2 regions of the Alteromonas sp. OM2203 genome follow, and region 1 is predicted to be linked to the other one. Evidence: predicted binding sites of a transcription regulator. Region 1 holds the regulator's gene; the other holds the start of a gene.
The links. The regulator FliA, encoded in region 1, starts transcription of late flagellar genes. The targets are predictions, from matches to a motif close to CTAAAGNTNNNNNNNNNNNNGCCGATA.

Region 1 (9,275 bases):
CCCTTCTCCGATGCTAGCTCGCGCTATTTTCTATTCAACAGAAGTCGACGATGAAATTCCCAACGCTTTATTTATGGCGGTAGCGCAGGTGCTAGCTCATGTGTATCAATTGAAGGCGCATAGGGCAGGGAAAGGCAAGCGGCCTAAACCGCTCAAGCGAGATTTGCCCATTCCGCCAGAATATCGTCGATAATCACAGTCATCGTCCGGAAAAAGCTTACCATAATCAAGATAGCGCTATTTTTAGCCGATTAGCAGTTTAGTAATAAAGCTGGCACGTTAGTTGAAAACTCCCTTTCAGATTCATATAAAGCGTCAATTTTCTGATAGAGAGACACCAAGCCATGCAGTTATCCGGTTATCTTCAGCGATTCGATAAAAATCAGCTGCAAAATTTTACGAGTGGTCTAGGCGCGCCCATCGTCCTTTTGGCAATCATGGGCATGGTTATTTTACCCATGCCGCCTTTCCTGCTGGACGTGCTTTTCAGTTTTAATATTGCGTTATCTCTCGTCATCATATTGGTTGCTGTTCTCACTCAAAAACCTGTTGATTTTGGTATTTTCCCTCTTGTTTTGTTAATTGCAACAGTACTTCGACTTGCGTTAAACGTGGCATCCACGCGGGTTGTATTGCTTTACGGTCATGAGGGCGGAGATGCCGCGGGAAAAGTAATTGAAGCCTTTGGCGCCGTTGTTATTGGTGGCAACTATGCCGTAGGTATCGTTGTTTTTGCTATTTTACTTATTATCAACTTTAAAGTAGTCACCGCTGGTGCTGGCCGTATCTCTGAGGTAAGTGCAAGATTTACTCTTGACGCTATGCCAGGCAAGCAAATGGCAATTGATGCGGATTTGAATGCGGGTTATATCGACCAAGATCAAGCGCGCCAGCGTCGTGAAGAGATTACTGCAGAAGCTGACTTTTATGGCTCGATGGACGGTGCATCAAAGTTTGTGAAAGGTGACGCAGTTGCCGGGCTTTTCATCATGCTAATCAACATTGTTGGCGGCCTATTTATTGGCATGATTCAGCATGGCCTTTCATTCGGAAACGCAATAGAAATCTACACAATCTTGACCATAGGTGATGGTCTGGTCGCTCAAATTCCTTCACTACTGCTTTCAGTTGCCACCGCAATTATCGTTACTCGTGAAAATGAATCTCAGGAAATGGGCAAAGAAATACGCGGCCAGCTGGGAAATAATCAGGCGCTATACATTGCTTCGGGCGTGCTATTTGTCATGGGGATCATTCCGGGAATGCCTCACATAGCGTTTCTTGGTTTTTCTTTCTTGATTGCAGGCTTTGCTTATTTTCAAACGGTACAAGCTCGGAAAAAGGCTGCTGCACCTGCAGTACCCGACAATGTGTCTAAGAGCGAAACCGTCGCGCCAGAAGTGAAAGAGTTGGGCTGGGACGATGTACAACAAGTTGATACTATTGGTTTAGAAGTAGGGTATCGCCTTATTCCACTCGTTGATAAGTCACAAGGTGGTGAGTTATTGACGCGTATTAAAGGGGTGCGTAAAAAGCTGTCTCAAGAGCTTGGGTTTCTTATTCCACCCGTTCATATTCGCGATAATTTAGACCTAGAGCCCAATACATACACCATTGCCATGCTAGGCGTTACTATTGGTGATTCAGTGATTAGTCATGACGAAGAGCTTGCCATTAATCCTGGACAGGTTTTCGGTAAACTAGAAGGACGAGCAACCAAGGACCCAGCATTTGGCCTGGATGCAGTATGGATTAAACCAAACAAACGAGAGCATGCGCAGACATTGGGTTATACGGTTGTGGATGCGGCGACCGTGGTAGCAACCCACTTGAGTCAGCTGTTGACCAACAACGCCTATCAGTTACTTGGGCACGAGGAAGCCCAGCAGCTTCTTGATATGCTAGCCAAACAGCACCCTAAACTTGTTGAAGGTTTGGTACCTGATATTCTTCCGCTTAGTACAGTGGTGAAAGTGCTGCAAACATTGCTATTTGAAGGTGTGCCTATTCGCGATATGCGAACCATCGTTCAAACCCTAAGTGAGTATGGTACTCGCAGTCAAGACCCTGATGTACTTGTATCTGCGGTACGTATCGCACTTAAACGACTTATTGTTCAAGAGATAACCCAAGGGGCGAAAGAAATACCTGTCATAACCTTGGCGCCAGAGTTGGAACAGATGTTGCACCAGTCACTTCAAGCAGGTGGCGAAGACGGTGCTGGTATTGAACCAGGCTTGGCAGATAAGTTGCAAAAATCACTGCAACAAGCCAGTCAGCAACAAGAGTTAGAAGGTGAGCCTGCTGTGCTTCTAACATCTGGCATGCTGAGACCGGTACTCTCTCGCTTCTTAAAATATTCGGTTGTTGGGCTTCATGTACTGTCTTATCAAGAAGTTCCTGATGACAAACAAATAAAAATAGTCAGTTCGGTTGGTCAATAATCTGACGCTGGGTGATTGGAGAGGTTGCAATGAAAATTAGACGTTTCTTCGGCAAAGATATGCGTGAGGCGTTAAGCCAGGTTAAAGCAGAGTTAGGCAGTGATGCCGTTATCATGTCAAACCGCAAAGTGGCTGATGGTATAGAGCTTGTTGCAGCTTATGATAAAGAGCCCGATGCAAAACTCGCTGTTCCTAAAGCTGCCTCAAAAGCGCCTGGTCAAAAGGCTACGCCAAGCTTGAGTGAAATAATTGGCGACGACGGTCCAGATAGCCTAAAAGCCTTATTAGAAAAACAGCATGGTGCTGCGGCTGCGACAGCCAATCCAGGAACATTATCTAACGTTGCTGAAAACCACATCCAGCAACGCCCTCAACCTATGTCAGCTAATGCAAAGCACGCCAACGAGATAGCGTCACATTTGGATTTTTCTGATGCATTTATTGATGATGTGGAAAGTCAGCAGAGTGCTGGTCATCGTGCTAATGACTTACCCTTTCCTGACCACCAAGCCTCAAGCATTGGCGAAGCGCCAATGACACAATCGGCAGAACTTGCACAAATAAAAGAAGAGCTTGCGTCTCTACGGGACGTTCTGCAATATCAAGTTGCTGACCTTATGGAAGCAAAAAATAAGCGTCAAAAACCAGTTCACCAGTACTTGACCACGCGTTTAGTTGATATGGGGTTGAGCAATGCTCTCGCTAATCAGCTAATAAATTACACGCCAGCTCACTATAACGAACGTGACGCGTGGATTTATCTTCTTAACCTATTGGCTAATCGCATAAATGTGACGGGGAACGATATACTTAGTTCACAAGGTGCGGTTGCGTTGGTTGGTCCTACCGGAACAGGTAAAACAACAACAGTTGCCAAATTGGCAGCCCGTTATGCGCAAAAGTATGGTGCAGAGTCAGTCGCTATGATCACCATAGATACGTATAGAATAGCTGCCTATGAGCAGCTAGCGACATACGGAAAAATTATTGGCTGTACGGTAAGAAAAGCGCAGACTAGTGAAGAGTTAGCCGATTTATTATTCCAACTTCGTCATAAGCGACTAGTATTAATCGATACGGCAGGGTTTAGTCAGCGCGATAGTCGATTAATTAAACAAATTAAGCAATTTGACAACGGTCAAATGCCTAAAGTGAAAAAATATTTGGTGGCGCAAGCCAATACCCAATATCCAGCGCTTCAAAGAATCATCCAAGCGTATGATGATATTGAATTAAGTGGCTGTATTTTCACGAAGTTAGATGAATGCTACTCTTTGGGAGAGGTATTGAGCGCTGCCGTTGAGTACCAACTACCGGTTAGCTATGTCACCGATGGTCAGAAAGTGCCAGAAGACATTAAGATTGCAGAGGCGAAATCTTTAGTTTCCGCTGCTGCAAAGCTTTATAAAAAGTACGGTTTGAATCATACTAGTGGTAACAACGCAATTAAAACAGCATAAGTAGTATGATTGACGATCAAGCGAGTAGCTTAAGAAAAATGAAGCAATCACGGTTAATCAAGGTTATCGCCGTCACCGGAGGCAAAGGTGGCGTTGGTAAAACAAATATTACTCTCAATACCGCTATCGCTATGGCGAAGCAGGGTAAGCGAGTCATGGTACTTGACGCGGACCTCGGTCTGGCAAACGTTGATGTTATGCTAGGACTTCGCGTAGAGAAAAACTTATCTCATGTGCTTTCAGGTGAATGTACCCTTGACGATGTTCTCGTCACCGGTCCGCACGGGATCAAGATTGCGCCGGCCACCTCTGGCACGCAGTCGATGGCAGAGTTGTCCCCAACTCAACACGCAGGTTTGATCCGCGCTTTTAGCGAGCTAAGAACGCCGATAGACGTGCTGATTGTCGACACTGCTGCTGGAATTTCAGACATGGTATTGAGCTTCTCGAAGGCTTCTCAAGATATCATGGTCGTGGTTTGCGACGAGCCTACCTCACTAACCGATGCCTACGCCCTAATAAAAATCTTAAATCGCGAACATGGCGTTTTTCGTTTTAAGGTAGTGGCTAATATGGTGCGCGACGTGCGTGAAGGCCAAGAATTATTTAGTAAATTAAGTAAAGTGACAGGGCGTTTTTTGGATGTTGCACTAGAATTAGTGGCAACGGTTCCATTTGATGAAAATATTCGTAAAGCCGTAAGAAAACAAACGGCTATTGTAGATGCCTATCCAGGCTCTCCAGCCGCAGTGGCCATAACACAACTTGCTAGTAGAGCATTGTCATGGCCCATCCCGGCTCAGCCAGGCGGACATCTTGAATTTTTTATTGAACAACTTGTTGCAGAAAAAGCAGTAGGAAATCAGCGTTGAACAGCAAGGCAGCCGCTTATCAACAACAAACCGATAAGTCGCAGTTAGTCGAAAGACATGCGCCATTGGTTAAGCGTATAGCGCATCACTTGATGGCTAGGTTGCCTGCAAGTGTTCTTGTTGATGACCTTATCCAATCAGGCATGATTGGGCTTTTGGAAGCTGCACGAAATTTTGATGGCTCTAAGGGAGCTAGCTTTGAAACCTTTGCAGGCATCCGTATTCGCGGTGCAATGCTAGACGAAATACGCAAAGGAGACTGGACCCCTCGTTCAGTCCATCGTAACGGACGTGCTATTTCGGAAGCTATATCCCAAGTAGAAGGTGAGACCGGAAGGGATGCAAGAGATTCTGATATTGCTGAAAAGCTTAACGTAAGCTTGCAGGATTATCACCAAATGCTCAATGAAGTAAATGCCGGCAAACTTGTCGGAATAGAAGATTTGGGTGTGTCGGAGGACGTAATCACGACTGAGCAGAGTAGAGGCAGTGATGCGCCGCTGGAAGACTTGATGCAGGGCGCTTTTCAAAAAGCACTTGCCCAAGCGATTACAACGCTACCTGAACGGGAAGCGATTGTGCTTTCTTTGTACTATGATGAAGAATTGAATTTACGAGAAATTGGTGAGGTTCTTGATGTAAGTGAGTCAAGAGTCAGTCAAATTCACAGTCAGGCCATGTTAAAACTCAAATCACGAATGAAGTCGTGGCAGGCTGACGAAGAATAGAAATTAATAACAATTAACCCCTCATTGGAGGCTATTTTGGACAAAAGTATGAAAATTCTTGTGGTTGATGATTTTTCTACCATGAGACGTATCATCAAAAACCTTCTTAAAGACTTAGGTTTTGCCAACATCCAAGAAGCGGATGACGGAAGCACTGCACTGCCAATGTTGCAGCAAGGTGATTTTGACTTCGTTGTTACTGACTGGAACATGCCCGGCATGCAAGGTATCGATTTGCTTCGCGCAATTCGAGCAGATGACAAGCTTAAACATTTACCTGTTCTTATGGTTACTGCTGAAGCTAAAAAAGAACAAATCGTTGCTGCAGCGCAAGCCGGTGTGAACGGGTACGTAGTAAAACCCTTTACAGCAGCAACGCTAAAAGAAAAATTAGACAAAATTTTCGAACGTTTAGGTTGATCCAGACGCTCACCAGATAAATGAGGTTTACTGGATGGCAACGAATATAAACGTTCCAATTTCGTTGGAAGAAGCCAAGCAACTCGTTACTTATCTTGAAGAAGGTGATAACGCTTCAGCCAATGCCCTACTTGAAGCAGCATCAATGAAAGAAAACGTTGAGTTGTTTGCTGAAGTAGGAAAATTAACGCGTCAACTTCATGACGCGTTAAATAACTTTCAGATTGATGATCGCATTAAAAACTTAGCAACCGACGATATTCCGGATGCTCAGTCCCGCCTGACTTACGTTATTGAAGAAACTGAGAAAGCTGCTAATACTACTATGGATGCCGTTGAAGCGAGCATGCCAATAGCAGAAATGCTTTCAATGCGCATCGATAAGGTAATGCCAGAATGGAAAAAGTTAATGAATCGCCAAATTGAGCTTGGTGAATTCAAAGCGTTGTGTGCAGACTTAGACGAATTATTAGAAGAAGGTTCGCTTCAGTCAGCTAAACTAACACAACTGCTTACTGAAGTGCTGATGGCCCAAGGTTATCAGGACTTGACGGGGCAAGTTATTCGTCGCGTTATTGACCTTGTAAAAGAGGTGGAGGACAGCTTAGTCAACATGCTTACCATGTTTGGCGAGCGCGATGGAGAAGAACATACTAAACCATCTCGTGTTAAGGCCGATAAGATAGATGGTGTAGAGGCAGAAGGCCCAATTATTGACGCCGAAAAACGAGATGATGTCGTTTCAGGCCAAGATGACGTAGATGATCTTTTGTCTAGCTTAGGTTTTTAGGGGAGCGGGCGCATGTCGTTTGATGTTGACGAGGATATATTACAGGACTTTCTGGTTGAAGCTGGAGAGATTCTTGAACAATTACAAGAACAGCTCGTTGATCTTGAAAACAACCCGGAAGACGCGGATTTACTGAACGCAATATTCCGAGGGTACCATACAGTAAAAGGAGGCGCTGGTTTCCTTTCTCTCACAGAACTCGTCGAAATTTGCCACGGTGCAGAGAACGTATTCGATGTGATGCGAAACGGGCAAAGAACTTTAACCCCTGAACTCATGGATATTATTCTGCAGGCCACCGATGTGGTTGTAGAAATGTTTGAACGAGTGAAGGCTCAGGAGCCACTGCAACCTGCAGACGCGCAGTTAGTTGATACACTGCATAAATTGAGTCGTCCTGAAACGCCAGACGAAAACATATTCGACTCTTTAAGCGCCCCTGTACAAGAAACCGCTGCGGATGAGCCAGAGCTAGTAATAGAAGAACCTACAGCAGAGGCAGAGAGTAAAAGCGATAACGGTGGCGGTATTGACGAAATCACTGAAGATGAGTTCGAAGCGCTGCTCGATGAACTTCACGGTTCTTCGGCACCGGGTCGCTCATCATCAGCTACAACTGAAGCGCCTTCTGCATCTGAGTCAAAGCCGGCCGCTTCAACAACCTCTGCGATAAGTGATAGCGACGATATTACCGACGAAGAATTTGAAGCGCTGTTAGACGATTTACATGGCAAAGGTCAATTCAGCGCCAACGAAGCGCCAGCTGTAGAGACTAAAGCGCCTGCAGCGCCAGCATCTTCAAGCACAGGCGGTGACGAAGAAATTACCGATGACGAATTTGAAGCCCTTCTTGACCAATTACATGGTTCAGGTCAAGGACCAACCAAGTTAGGTGAAGCGCCTAAGCAGGTAGAGCCACCTGTCGACAAGGCAGCGACTGAAGCTGTTCAAAAAGCCAAAGAGGCAGCGCCAAAACCAACTCCTGCACCAAGTGCTCCAGCGCCATCTACCCCCAGCGCGCCAGCAAAAGCAGCAAGTGCTCCACCTAAAAAGGATGATAAGAAAGCGGCTGCCTCTGCACCTCAAGCCGAAACAACCGTGCGGGTTGATACTAAACGCCTTGATCAGATAATGAACATGGTGGGTGAGCTTGTTCTGGTGCGAAATCGTTTGCTTAGCCTTGGTATTAATAGCAACGATGAAAGCATGTCTAAAGCGATTGCTAATCTTGATGTAGTTACTGGCGACCTACAGGGTGCGGTAATGAAAACGCGGATGCAGCCAATTAAAAAGGTATTTGGTCGCTTCCCTCGCGTTGTTCGAGATCTCGCAAGAAGCTTAAAGAAAGAAATTACGCTTGAGCTTGTTGGTGAAGAAACAGATTTAGACAAAAACCTGGTTGAAGCACTGGCCGATCCATTAGTGCATTTGGTTAGAAACTCGGTAGATCATGGCATTGAAATGCCTGATGATCGCGCGGCAGCGGGCAAGCCAAGAATGGGAACCGTCCAACTGTCAGCGTCTCAAGAAGGTGATCATATCCTTCTTACCATTGAAGACGACGGCAAGGGCATGGACCCCGAGAAGCTCAAGGAGATAGCCATTAGTCGTGGCGTGTTAGATGCTGATGCGGCAGCGCGTATGTCTGATGTTGAAGCGTTCAACTTGATTTTTGCTCCGGGCTTTTCTACCAAGACAGAAATTAGCGATATTTCTGGTCGAGGTGTGGGCATGGACGTGGTTAAAACTAAAATTAACCAGCTCAACGGTACGGTCAATATCGATTCACAGCTAGGTAAAGGTACCCGACTTGATATCAAAGTCCCTTTAACGTTAGCTATCCTTCCTACTCTAATGATTGTTGTAGGAAAACAGACCTTTGCGTTACCATTAGGCGCGGTGAACGAAATAATAAACATGGACATCAAGAAGACCAACACGGTCGATGGCCAGCTAACAATGATAGTTCGTTCAAAAGCAATTCCGTTGTTCTTCCTCGGCGAATGGCTGATTCGTGGCCCTAAAAATATTGAAAGAGATAAAGGTCACGTGGTTGTTGTACAAATAGGTACACAGCAAGTTGGATTCGTAGTAGACGCGCTAATAGGTCAAGAAGAGGTGGTTATAAAGCCGCTTGATGCCTTGCTACAGGGGACACCTGGCATGGCTGGAGCAACCATAACTTCAGACGGTGGAATTGCACTTATTTTAGATGTTCCGAGCCTTCTAAAACGGTATGCGCGTAAACCCATTAAGTAAGGCGATGAATTAATAGGAATAGTAATCCATGGTCTTTAAAGTCCTTGTGGTGGACGACTCGACATTTTATCGTCGTCGGGTAAGAGAAATACTCGACAGCGATAAAGAACTTGAAGTAGTCGGGGAAGCGCGAAATGGTCGTGATGCACTAGAAAAAGCAGAAGCGCTTAAACCAGATGTAATAACTATGGATGTGGAGATGCCGGTAATGGACGGCATTTCTGCGGTGAAGGCTATCATGGATAAAAAGCCTACGCCGATCCTTATGTTTTCATCATTAACCTATCACGGCGCCCAAGCCA
Region 2 (9,275 bases), 1.8 Mb from region 1:
CAGTGCGAAAATGGTTAATGCTCAAGCGAGAAGAAATGAGATTTGCGGTGTAGACAACCTGCATTTTTGCGGCGCATATTGGTACAACGGGTTCCATGAAGACGGTGTAAAAAGCGCACTGGATGTATGCGCTCGCTTTGGTGAAACGCTGTGACAGAGAGTGCCATTTACAAAGGTAAGGTTTATCACCAAAGGTTTAAGCCTACCCAGCATAAATTTGATTATGACATTTACTTGTTTTGGCTGAAGCTTGATGAAGAAGAGCTTACAACCTTGTCACACGAGCTGAAATATTTTTCCGCCGAAGGAAAAGCAAGAGTCCGTTTTAAACGAGAAGATTACTTGGGCGATCCATCGCACTCACTTCGTCAGGCAGTGCTTAATAGAATGATTGAGCTTAATGATGGCACTCCCCTTTCCGGTGACGTTTTTATGTTGGGACAGTTACGAATGTGGGGCTGGTATTTCAGCCCCGTCAACTTTTACTACCTTCGCAATACAGACGGTAAATTTACGCACATGTTGGCCGAAGTCAGTAACACACCTTGGAACGAACGTCATCACTATCTCGTTAATTTAGACACCCAAGACGATACCCCAAAAGCGTTTCATGTATCGCCCTTTAATCCAATGGACATGACATACAAATGGTCAATTTCCCAGCCTTCTACTAGACTTTCTCTAGCGATGGACTGTGTGCGAAGCGACAAAGAGTTCAGTGCTGGGATAAATCTTACAAAATATACTTTAGATAATGCGAATCTAACTCAAGCACTTAAACGTATACCCAGTATGACAATAAAAACTGTGGCCGGAATTTATTGGCACGCGTTTAAACTATTGCTTAAAAGAACGCCACTGTATACACACCCAGAAAAAAGTCAGGAACAATAACAATGTCTTTCGGTGAATCTGTACTACTGACCACATCAGAGGTCTCTTTTGTAGATAAGGTATGTAGAACGTTGTTTCTACAATGCCTAAAACAGCTGCCATTTGGCAGTTTAACTATTCAAGAAAATGGCGACGTTATCGCTCGTTTTGGCAAAGAAGACGATGAGTTGCGAGCAACGGTAAACATTAAAGATGTAAAAGCCTACCGTCGCCTTTTACTTGGTGGAAGCGTTGGTGCGGGTGAAGCCTACATGGACGATTTGTGGGACAGTGACGAAGTTACGGCAGTAGTGAGAATTTTTGCAAGAAACTTACCCACCCTTGATGAGTGGGAAAACAAATTTAAGTGGGTCACCATGCCCATCAATAAAATACAACATTTCGCTCGCAGAAACACAAAAGATCAAGCCAAGCGCAATATCGAAGCGCATTACGATTTGGGCAACAAGCTTTATACTCGCTTCCTCGATCCTACTATGATGTATTCATCCGCTATCTACCCAGATCCGAATGCGTCGCTTAATGAAGCGCAAAATTACAAGCTAAAAGCTATTTGCGATAAATTGCAGCTGCAAGAAAGTGATCACTTGATTGAAATTGGTACTGGTTGGGGTGGCCTGGCAGTTTACGCGGCTAAACATTACGGATGTAGAGTAACAACGACGACTATCTCGGAAGAGCAACACGCCTGGGCAAAGGAGTGGATAAAAAAAGAAGGACTTGAAGACAAGATTACTTTGCTGAAGAAAGATTACCGCTTACTTGAAGGTCAATATGACAAGCTGGTATCTATCGAAATGATTGAAGCCGTTGGTAAACAATATTTGGGGAACTTTTTTGAAAAGTGCTCTTCGCTTCTTAAAGACGATGGTCTTATGTTGCTTCAGTCTATCACTATCGACGACAGGCGTTACGACAGCTACTCAAACAGTGTAGATTTTATTCAGAAGTATATTTTCCCCGGTGGCTTTTTACCCTCTCAACACCAGTTAAATGCTCATCTGAAGAAATATACTAATATGATGATTCGCGACCTCCACGACATTGGTGTTGATTACGCAAAGACACTTAATCATTGGTATGAAGCGTTCATGTCGGCCAAAGATGAATTGCTAAACGACGGATATGACGAGCGATTCATGCGTATGTGGACTTACTATTTAAAATATTGTGAAGGTGGCTTTTTAGAAAGAACCATCAGTACCGTACAGCTGGTTATTTCTAAACCCCACTATCGACAAGAGCTCGCGCGAGTATAGTGTTAATCGTTAAGTGGTACCAATGGGTTGAATAAAAAACGGCGCTCTAATAGCGCCGTTTTTGTATGCTTGTCAGTTAATCGTCTACCACAGAAATAGGTTTGGATATCATCGGCTTACCCTGATTAATATTAATCTCCACACGGCGGTTCTTCGCCCTATCACTAGATGTCGTTGCATTCTCGACAATAGGAACCGTATCTGCTTTACCTACCACAGACATGCGACTTTCATCAAAGCCTGGTGCTGTACGCATCGCTTCCGCTACAGCTACCGCACGCTGTGAAGACAAGTCCCAGTTCGAACGATAAAGTTCGTTAGCGATATGCTGACCATCGCTGTGACCTGAAATTTCAATTTCTCCCGGAACATCAGCTAAAAGTGAACCTATTTTTCTCAATACAGGCTGAAACTGAGGCTGTAAGAAAGCAGACCCTGCTGAAAACGAGCCGTTTTCACGTATACGAATAGTTAGCTGCTGCCCTAACGACTCCATCTCTACCGAACCATCTAGAATTTGCTTTTCGAGCTGCTGCGCCACTTTCTTCATTAACTCAGCCATTTGTGACTGGTCAGTGCTTTGCTCTGCGGAAGAAGACGATTCTGTCGCAGTCTGTTGTGATTGACCACCTCGCTGCTCACCGCGCTGCTTTTGCCGCCCACCGGCTGAGTCTTCATTACCAGCCTGAAATTCCAGCATTTGCTGCGTCATCTCGTTGGTCTGCTGCTGAATCGATTCGATAGGGGTCGGATCAGGCTTACCCGGGCGAAACTCCATTGCGATAACGCTAGTACCTTTGGGAATATCTTTAACTTCAATTTTATTTTGAACACCAAAAGCGAACTTCATTGAGCCCGCGATTTGTTTGAACTTAAGTACATCCATTTCAGAAAACGAAAGTAAAAGTACAAAAAAGCACATCAGCAGCGACATTAAGTCGGCGAAGGTCCCCATCCAAGCTGGCAGCCCCTCTGGGGGGCATTTTGGGCATTCTTCTTCAGCCATTACTCTTCCTCTGCGCTTCCGCGTTTACTCGCTGCAAGATAGTTTTTCAACACCCCCTCAATTACACGGGGATTTTGGCCATCGGCAATACCAACAATGCCATCTAGCACCAAGCTTTGATTGAGTTTTTCCTCACCGGCACGAACGGATAGTTTAAAAGCAATCGGCAGACAGATAACGTTAGCGAAGAATGCACCGTAGAGAGTAGTAAGTAGTGCAACCGCCATTGCAGGGCCGATGGCTTTCGGATCATCCATGTTAGAAAGCATGGCTACCAGCCCGATTAACGTACCGATCATCCCCATCGCGGGAGCGATGTCACCCATACCTTTAAAGAACGAGGCTCCGAAATCGTGGCGCTCTGATGTCATGGAAATATCTTTGGAAAGGGTTTCTCTGACTACCTCAATATCATGGCCGTCTACGAGCATATCAACGCCTTTTTGCATGAACTCGTTTGAGATCTCTGCTTCTTCTAACGCCAGAAACCCGCCTTTACGCGCAGCATCTGCCATTTCGACAATCTTCTCAATAAGTTCTTCGGGCGATTCAATTTTAAACATGAATGCCTTACCAGCAATCTTACCCGCACCAAAAAACTGGCCTAACGTAAATTGTGATAAAATGACAAATAAGGTGCCCCCAAATACGATAAGTATTGATTGCACGTCGATGAACATGCTCAAGCTGCCGCCCAGGATCATAGCCATAACTATGAAACCAATGGCGCCCAACATACCTATGACGGTTGCTAAATCCACTCACTCTTCCCCATTTAAACGCAGTCAGTGCTGTTAATCTACAGACATTCTATCGGCAATAGACAGAAATACTAAAACAACATTGTTGAAAAATATCACATTTATTAATTTTTATAATTAGAGCATAACGCTTTATCTCGCTTTCCTACCTTTTTATTTACTCGGAAACCATTTTATTCGCATTAAAGCGCGACGCGCTATTATTTGAGGCTGGAATTATGGTTACTAAGATAGCATCGAATATAGCACAATTTAACACTATGCTGATTTTTGACTTGAATGAAAAAAAAGCGATACGATGATGTTATTAGCGATATACAGACAAACCATTTGACCCTCGTGCAACCCTCGGTTAATGTGCGCGGTATACGTATTTTAGCCTTTATATTGAGTGTTTTTATGACGACGGAAAAACCATCAGCGTCTTTCGAAGAAACGTTATCGGAATTAGAAGCTATCGTTAACGAAATGGAAAACGGTGATTTACCATTAAATAAAGCGCTAGAAAAATTTGAACGCGGTATTGCACTCTCTCGCCAAGGCCAGCAGTCCCTTGAAAACGCTGAGCAAAAAGTAAAAATATTGCTTAACGAACAAGGCGAAGAAACACTTCAATCTCTACCTGAAAGTGAACAGCCTTAAGAGGTTCATTTTTACATTACAGGCAATCTATGAATTTTTCTGCTTTGCATCAGCAAGTTAAACAGCAAACTGATGCATCTCTTCTTACTCTGATTGATGAACTACCGGATTACGCACCGCGCCTAAAAGACGCTATGCGTCACGCGCTACTTGCAGGCGGTAAACGCATGCGTCCATTGCTCGTTCAGGTAGTGGGTAATACGCTAGACGTCCCCAAAAAAGACCAAATGGCCATTAGTATGGCTATTGAGTGCGTGCACGCTTATTCGCTGGTACATGACGATCTACCGGCAATGGATGATGATGACTTGCGTCGCGGTATGCCTACCTGTCACATCGCCTTCGATGAAGCAACAGCGATATTGGCAGGTGATGCATTACAAGCACTTGCATTTACCGTATTAGCCGATGCACCTTTGAGCACCTACGCTGAAGCCAAACGCCCTCAGCTATTATCTGTGTTAGCTAAAAGTGCCGGCTATGTGGGCATGTGTGGCGGTCAAGCCATCGACCTAGCGAGCACGGGTAAAACTATCTCAATAGACGAGCTAAAAGCGCTTCATAAGTTGAAAACAGGTGCCCTATTGCAAGCCTGCGTAGAAATGGTAGCCATCGTTAGTGAGGGTCTTTTACCTCAGACTAAAATTGACTTAATGGCATATGCAGCGGATATTGGCTTAGCCTTTCAAGTACAAGACGACATTTTAGATGTTGTGGGCAGTAGCGAAAAATTAGGGAAACCCGCAGGTTCTGACGAAGCACTTGGGAAAAATACCTTTCCAGCTAAGCTTGGCATGGAAGGAGCCAAGAGAGAATTAGCAAAGCTTCACGATAATGCACTTCAAGCATTGGCGCGTTTACCCTACAATACTGACAGTTTAATTGCGTTTAGCGAGCTTTTGGTGAAACGCGACCATTAGCCACGCGCCATGTTGAAAAAGATAATAAGTACATGAGTTTAGATCTCCAACATTACCCAACGCTTGCGCTTGCGCAAACACCTGACAAGTTGAGGCAACTGCCTCAAGAAAAATTACGCGAACTTGCCGATGAGTTACGTGAATACTTACTCAACAGTGTGAGTCAAACCAGCGGTCACTTTGCCTCTGGACTGGGAACAGTAGAGCTTACGGTAGCACTTCACTACGTTTACAACACACCATTCGACCGACTGTTGTGGGATGTCGGCCATCAAGCCTATCCTCACAAAATCCTTACGGGTCGTGCAGAGCGCATGAGCACCATTCGCCAAAAGAACGGCCTTCATCCATTCCCGTGGCCACCTGAAAGTGAGTACGATACTTTCGCTGTCGGTCATTCTTCGACGTCGATAAGCGCAGCGCTAGGAATGGCTGTGGCGGCAGAAAAAGAAGGAAAGGATCGCAAAGTAGTAGCTGTCATTGGTGACGGTGCGATGACCGCTGGTATGGCGTTTGAAGCACTTAATCACGCAGGCGATATCAAAAAAGACATGGTTGTCGTACTTAACGACAACGAAATGTCGATATCTGAAAACGTAGGCGCCCTTAACAGTCACCTGGCACGCTTGCTAACGGGTAATTTTTTTAACTCTATACGTGACGGCGGCAAAAAACTGCTAAGTAACGTTCCTCCTATCAAAGAATTTGCAAGCCGAGCAGAAGAGCACCTAAAAGGGATGGTTGTACCCGGCACTATCTTTGAAGAGCTTGGATTTAATTATATTGGCCCGATTGATGGCCATGACGTAAATGCAGTGGTTGATACCCTTCGCAACATGCGTAAGTTTGAGGGTCCTCAGTTATTACATGTTGTGACCAAAAAAGGGAAGGGTTACGCGGTAGCCGAAGAAGATCCTATCAAATTTCATGCAGTACCGAAGTTCAACCCAGCGGACAATGCACTGCCTAAATCTAAACCCTCTGCCCCCACTTACTCGGCCATTTTCGGTCAGTGGTTGTGTGATATGGCAGAACAAGATCCAAAACTCATGGCAGTCACCCCTGCCATGCGAGAAGGGTCAGGGATGGTAGAATTTTCTCAGCGCTTCCCTGAGCAATACTTCGATGTAGCCATTGCTGAGCAGCATGCCGTAACCTTCGGCGCAGGGCTCGCTAAAGACGGTATGAATGCGGTTGTCGCGATCTATTCTTCATTTTTGCAGCGTGCCTATGATCAGCTCATTCATGATGTAGCTATACAAGACTTACCGGTGTTATTTGCGATAGACAGAGCCGGCATAGTGGGCGCAGATGGCCCAACTCACCAAGGGGCGTTTGATATCGCTTTCCTTCGCTGTATTCCAAATATGGTAGTTATGGCACCTTCTGATGAAAATGAATGCCGCCAAATGCTTTACACTGGCCATAAGCTACAAAAGCCGGCCGCTGTTCGTTACCCTCGTGGTGCTGGCATGGGAGTCACGCCTGACGAAGCCATGAAAGAGCTTGAGATTGGTAAATCTCGTACGTGTCGAGAATCATCAAAAGGCAAGTCTGAAAGTATCGCCATTTTAAACTTTGGCTGCCTACTGCCCTACGCGCTTGAAGCTGCAGAGGCGATTGACGCTACCGTTATTGACATGCGTTTCATTAAGCCGTTAGACGGCGACGCGGTATTAAAAGCAGCCAGTGAACACATCGCGCTTATCACGCTAGAAGACGGTTGTATTATGGGTGGTGCTGGCAGTGCGGTGCTTGAACACTTGCAGCAAAATGGTGTTCTTAAGGCAGTGAAGATGTTGGGTCTGCCTGATAGCTTTATATTACAAGGCACTCAGCAGGAAATGTACAAAGAGCACGGCTTAGATGCTGAAGGTATTATTGCTGCGGCCACCAGCCTCACCAAACGTTAGTGGCTCTCAAAACATTCGTTTAATCCGTTGCGAGCTAACTTTGTCTTGTAATGTGACTAATGCATCTTGACTAAGGCATCGTCGTTTAAACATAGAAAAGCCCGCATGTATTGCGGGCTTTTCAATTTAAAAGGTTAGGTTGGTAAGCCAACCGTTGTACTAAAACAATGCCAGCGCCGCTGGCCAAAACACCATAAGCAAATGCAAACAGCCACAGGCCATAGCCCCCGCTAGTAGATCGTCAAGCATAATACCTGTACCACCGTGCAAACGCTTATCGATGACACCAATTGGCCAGGGCTTTAAAATATCAAAAAGCCTGAATAGTACAAACCCAACGAGCAATGAAGAGGCGCTGATGGGTACAAAAAGAAAGGTCACGAACATACCTGCAATTTCGTCCCATACAATGGAGCCGTGATCGTGAACCTGCATGTCATCTGCGGTTTTGCCGCAAAGGTAAATACCTACCACTGAAAATATCAGAGTGAGCGCAATAAAGGAAACTATAGAAATTTGGCTACACGCTATAAGCAATGGCACTGCGGCCAGTGAGCCAAATGTGCCCGGCATGAATGGAATTAAGCCACTACCGAACCCTAACGCGAGAAAATGGGTTGGTTTTTTCATACTTACTCTAGCGCGAAACTCAGCCTGCATGTAACGTCCTCTATCTTATATCTTTGTTAACGCTTTCAATTAAAAGCTATGCTCGTAACCAGAAGACGTAACTGGCGTGTATTTCTCATTATCTTTCAACAATGAAAGTGTACCGCTGTGGCCTGTCAGCTGGCCAATGCATGTCGCTTTTACATTAGTGCTCGCTAAAGAGGTTTCAAGGCTACCTCGCTGCTCTTCACTAACGGTGAAAATAAGCTCATAGTCATCACCAGCAGACAATGCGTATTCTATTGCCTGCTCTGGCGACACAGCGCTTGTTAGAGCACGAGAAAGAGGTAAACGCTCAACATGCACAGTGGCACCGCAGTTGGACGCTTTAAGAATGTGGTTCAAATCTGAAATTAAACCATCAGATATATCGATACATGAGGTAGCAATACGGCGAATAGCGGTACCAACTGCAACGCGCGGTGTCGGAAAGTAATGACGGTTCACTAACACGTCTTTGGCTTCACCACTTACGTTAAGTTTATTTTGGAGGATATCTAAGCCCGCGCCAGCGTCTCCTAAAGTACCGGTAACATATACCCAGTCCCCTGGCTTAGCTCCACTTCGGGTTAGTTCAGAACCTGGCGGTATAAAACCTTGTGCGGTAATCGTCATGGCCATTGGCCCTTTCACCGTGTCTCCACCAATGAGCTGTACTGAATAGTATTGAGTAAGCTCATATAGGCCTGAAACAAAGTCGTCAAGCCACGGCTCGTCAACTTCTGGAAGCGATAGCGACAGGCTAATCCACGCAGGCTCAGCGCCCATCGCAGCAAGGTCACTTAAGTTAACGGCCACTGTTTTGTATGCCACAGATTTCGCTGGCGCATCTTCTAAGAAATGCACACCTGCAACAAGAGTATCAGTGGTAACGGCTAGCTGTTGATTTTCAGGAACCGTTGTTACAGCACAGTCATCGCCTATACCAATAACAACGTCTTTACGTCGATGGCCACTGTTTGAAAAATAGCGGCCGATAAGATCAAATTCTTTCACAGTATTTTTTAAACCCTTTAGCGGCAATCCATGCCGCCACGGTAAGGTTAGTCGCGCTCGTCTTTACGCAACGTGCGCACTGCTTTATCTAGTGCACCATTAATGAATTTGTGGCTTTCTTCAGCACCAAATGCTTTAGCAAGCTCAATCGCTTCATTAATAATTACGCGATAAGGGACATCAATGCGCTCAGTCAGTTCCAGCGTCGCAATGCG

Region 2: a site for FliA is predicted at 3,971-3,997, ahead of pomA (flagellar motor protein PomA). Genes of this name have one in related genera too.

The regions. Positions count from the first base shown of each region.
Region 1 covers NZ_CP183209.1:1,199,399-1,208,673, forward strand. Annotated here, with positions in the region: gene flhB (flagellar biosynthesis protein FlhB) at 1-193, shown strand, start outside; gene flhA (flagellar biosynthesis protein FlhA) at 345-2,444, shown strand; gene flhF (flagellar biosynthesis protein FlhF) at 2,474-3,904, shown strand; gene ACM0P2_RS05350 (MinD/ParA family protein) at 3,910-4,776, shown strand; gene ACM0P2_RS05355 (RNA polymerase sigma factor FliA) at 4,773-5,504, shown strand; gene cheY (chemotaxis response regulator CheY) at 5,541-5,924, shown strand; gene ACM0P2_RS05365 (protein phosphatase CheZ) at 5,959-6,714, shown strand; gene ACM0P2_RS05370 (chemotaxis protein CheW) at 6,727-8,973, shown strand; gene ACM0P2_RS05375 (protein-glutamate methylesterase/protein-glutamine glutaminase) at 9,002-9,275, shown strand, end outside.
Region 2 covers NZ_CP183209.1:2,954,487-2,963,761, forward strand. Annotated here, with positions in the region: gene ACM0P2_RS13120 (NAD(P)/FAD-dependent oxidoreductase) at 1-154, shown strand, start outside; gene ACM0P2_RS13125 (DUF1365 domain-containing protein) at 151-894, shown strand; gene ACM0P2_RS13130 (SAM-dependent methyltransferase) at 897-2,153, shown strand; gene ACM0P2_RS13135 (flagellar motor protein MotB) at 2,230-3,159, opposite strand; gene pomA (flagellar motor protein PomA) at 3,159-3,920, opposite strand; gene xseB (exodeoxyribonuclease VII small subunit) at 4,320-4,562, shown strand; gene ACM0P2_RS13150 (farnesyl diphosphate synthase) at 4,592-5,482, shown strand; gene dxs (1-deoxy-D-xylulose-5-phosphate synthase) at 5,515-7,395, shown strand; gene ACM0P2_RS13160 (phosphatidylglycerophosphatase A) at 7,555-8,055, opposite strand; gene thiL (thiamine-phosphate kinase) at 8,095-9,060, opposite strand; gene nusB (transcription antitermination factor NusB) at 9,108-9,275, opposite strand, start outside.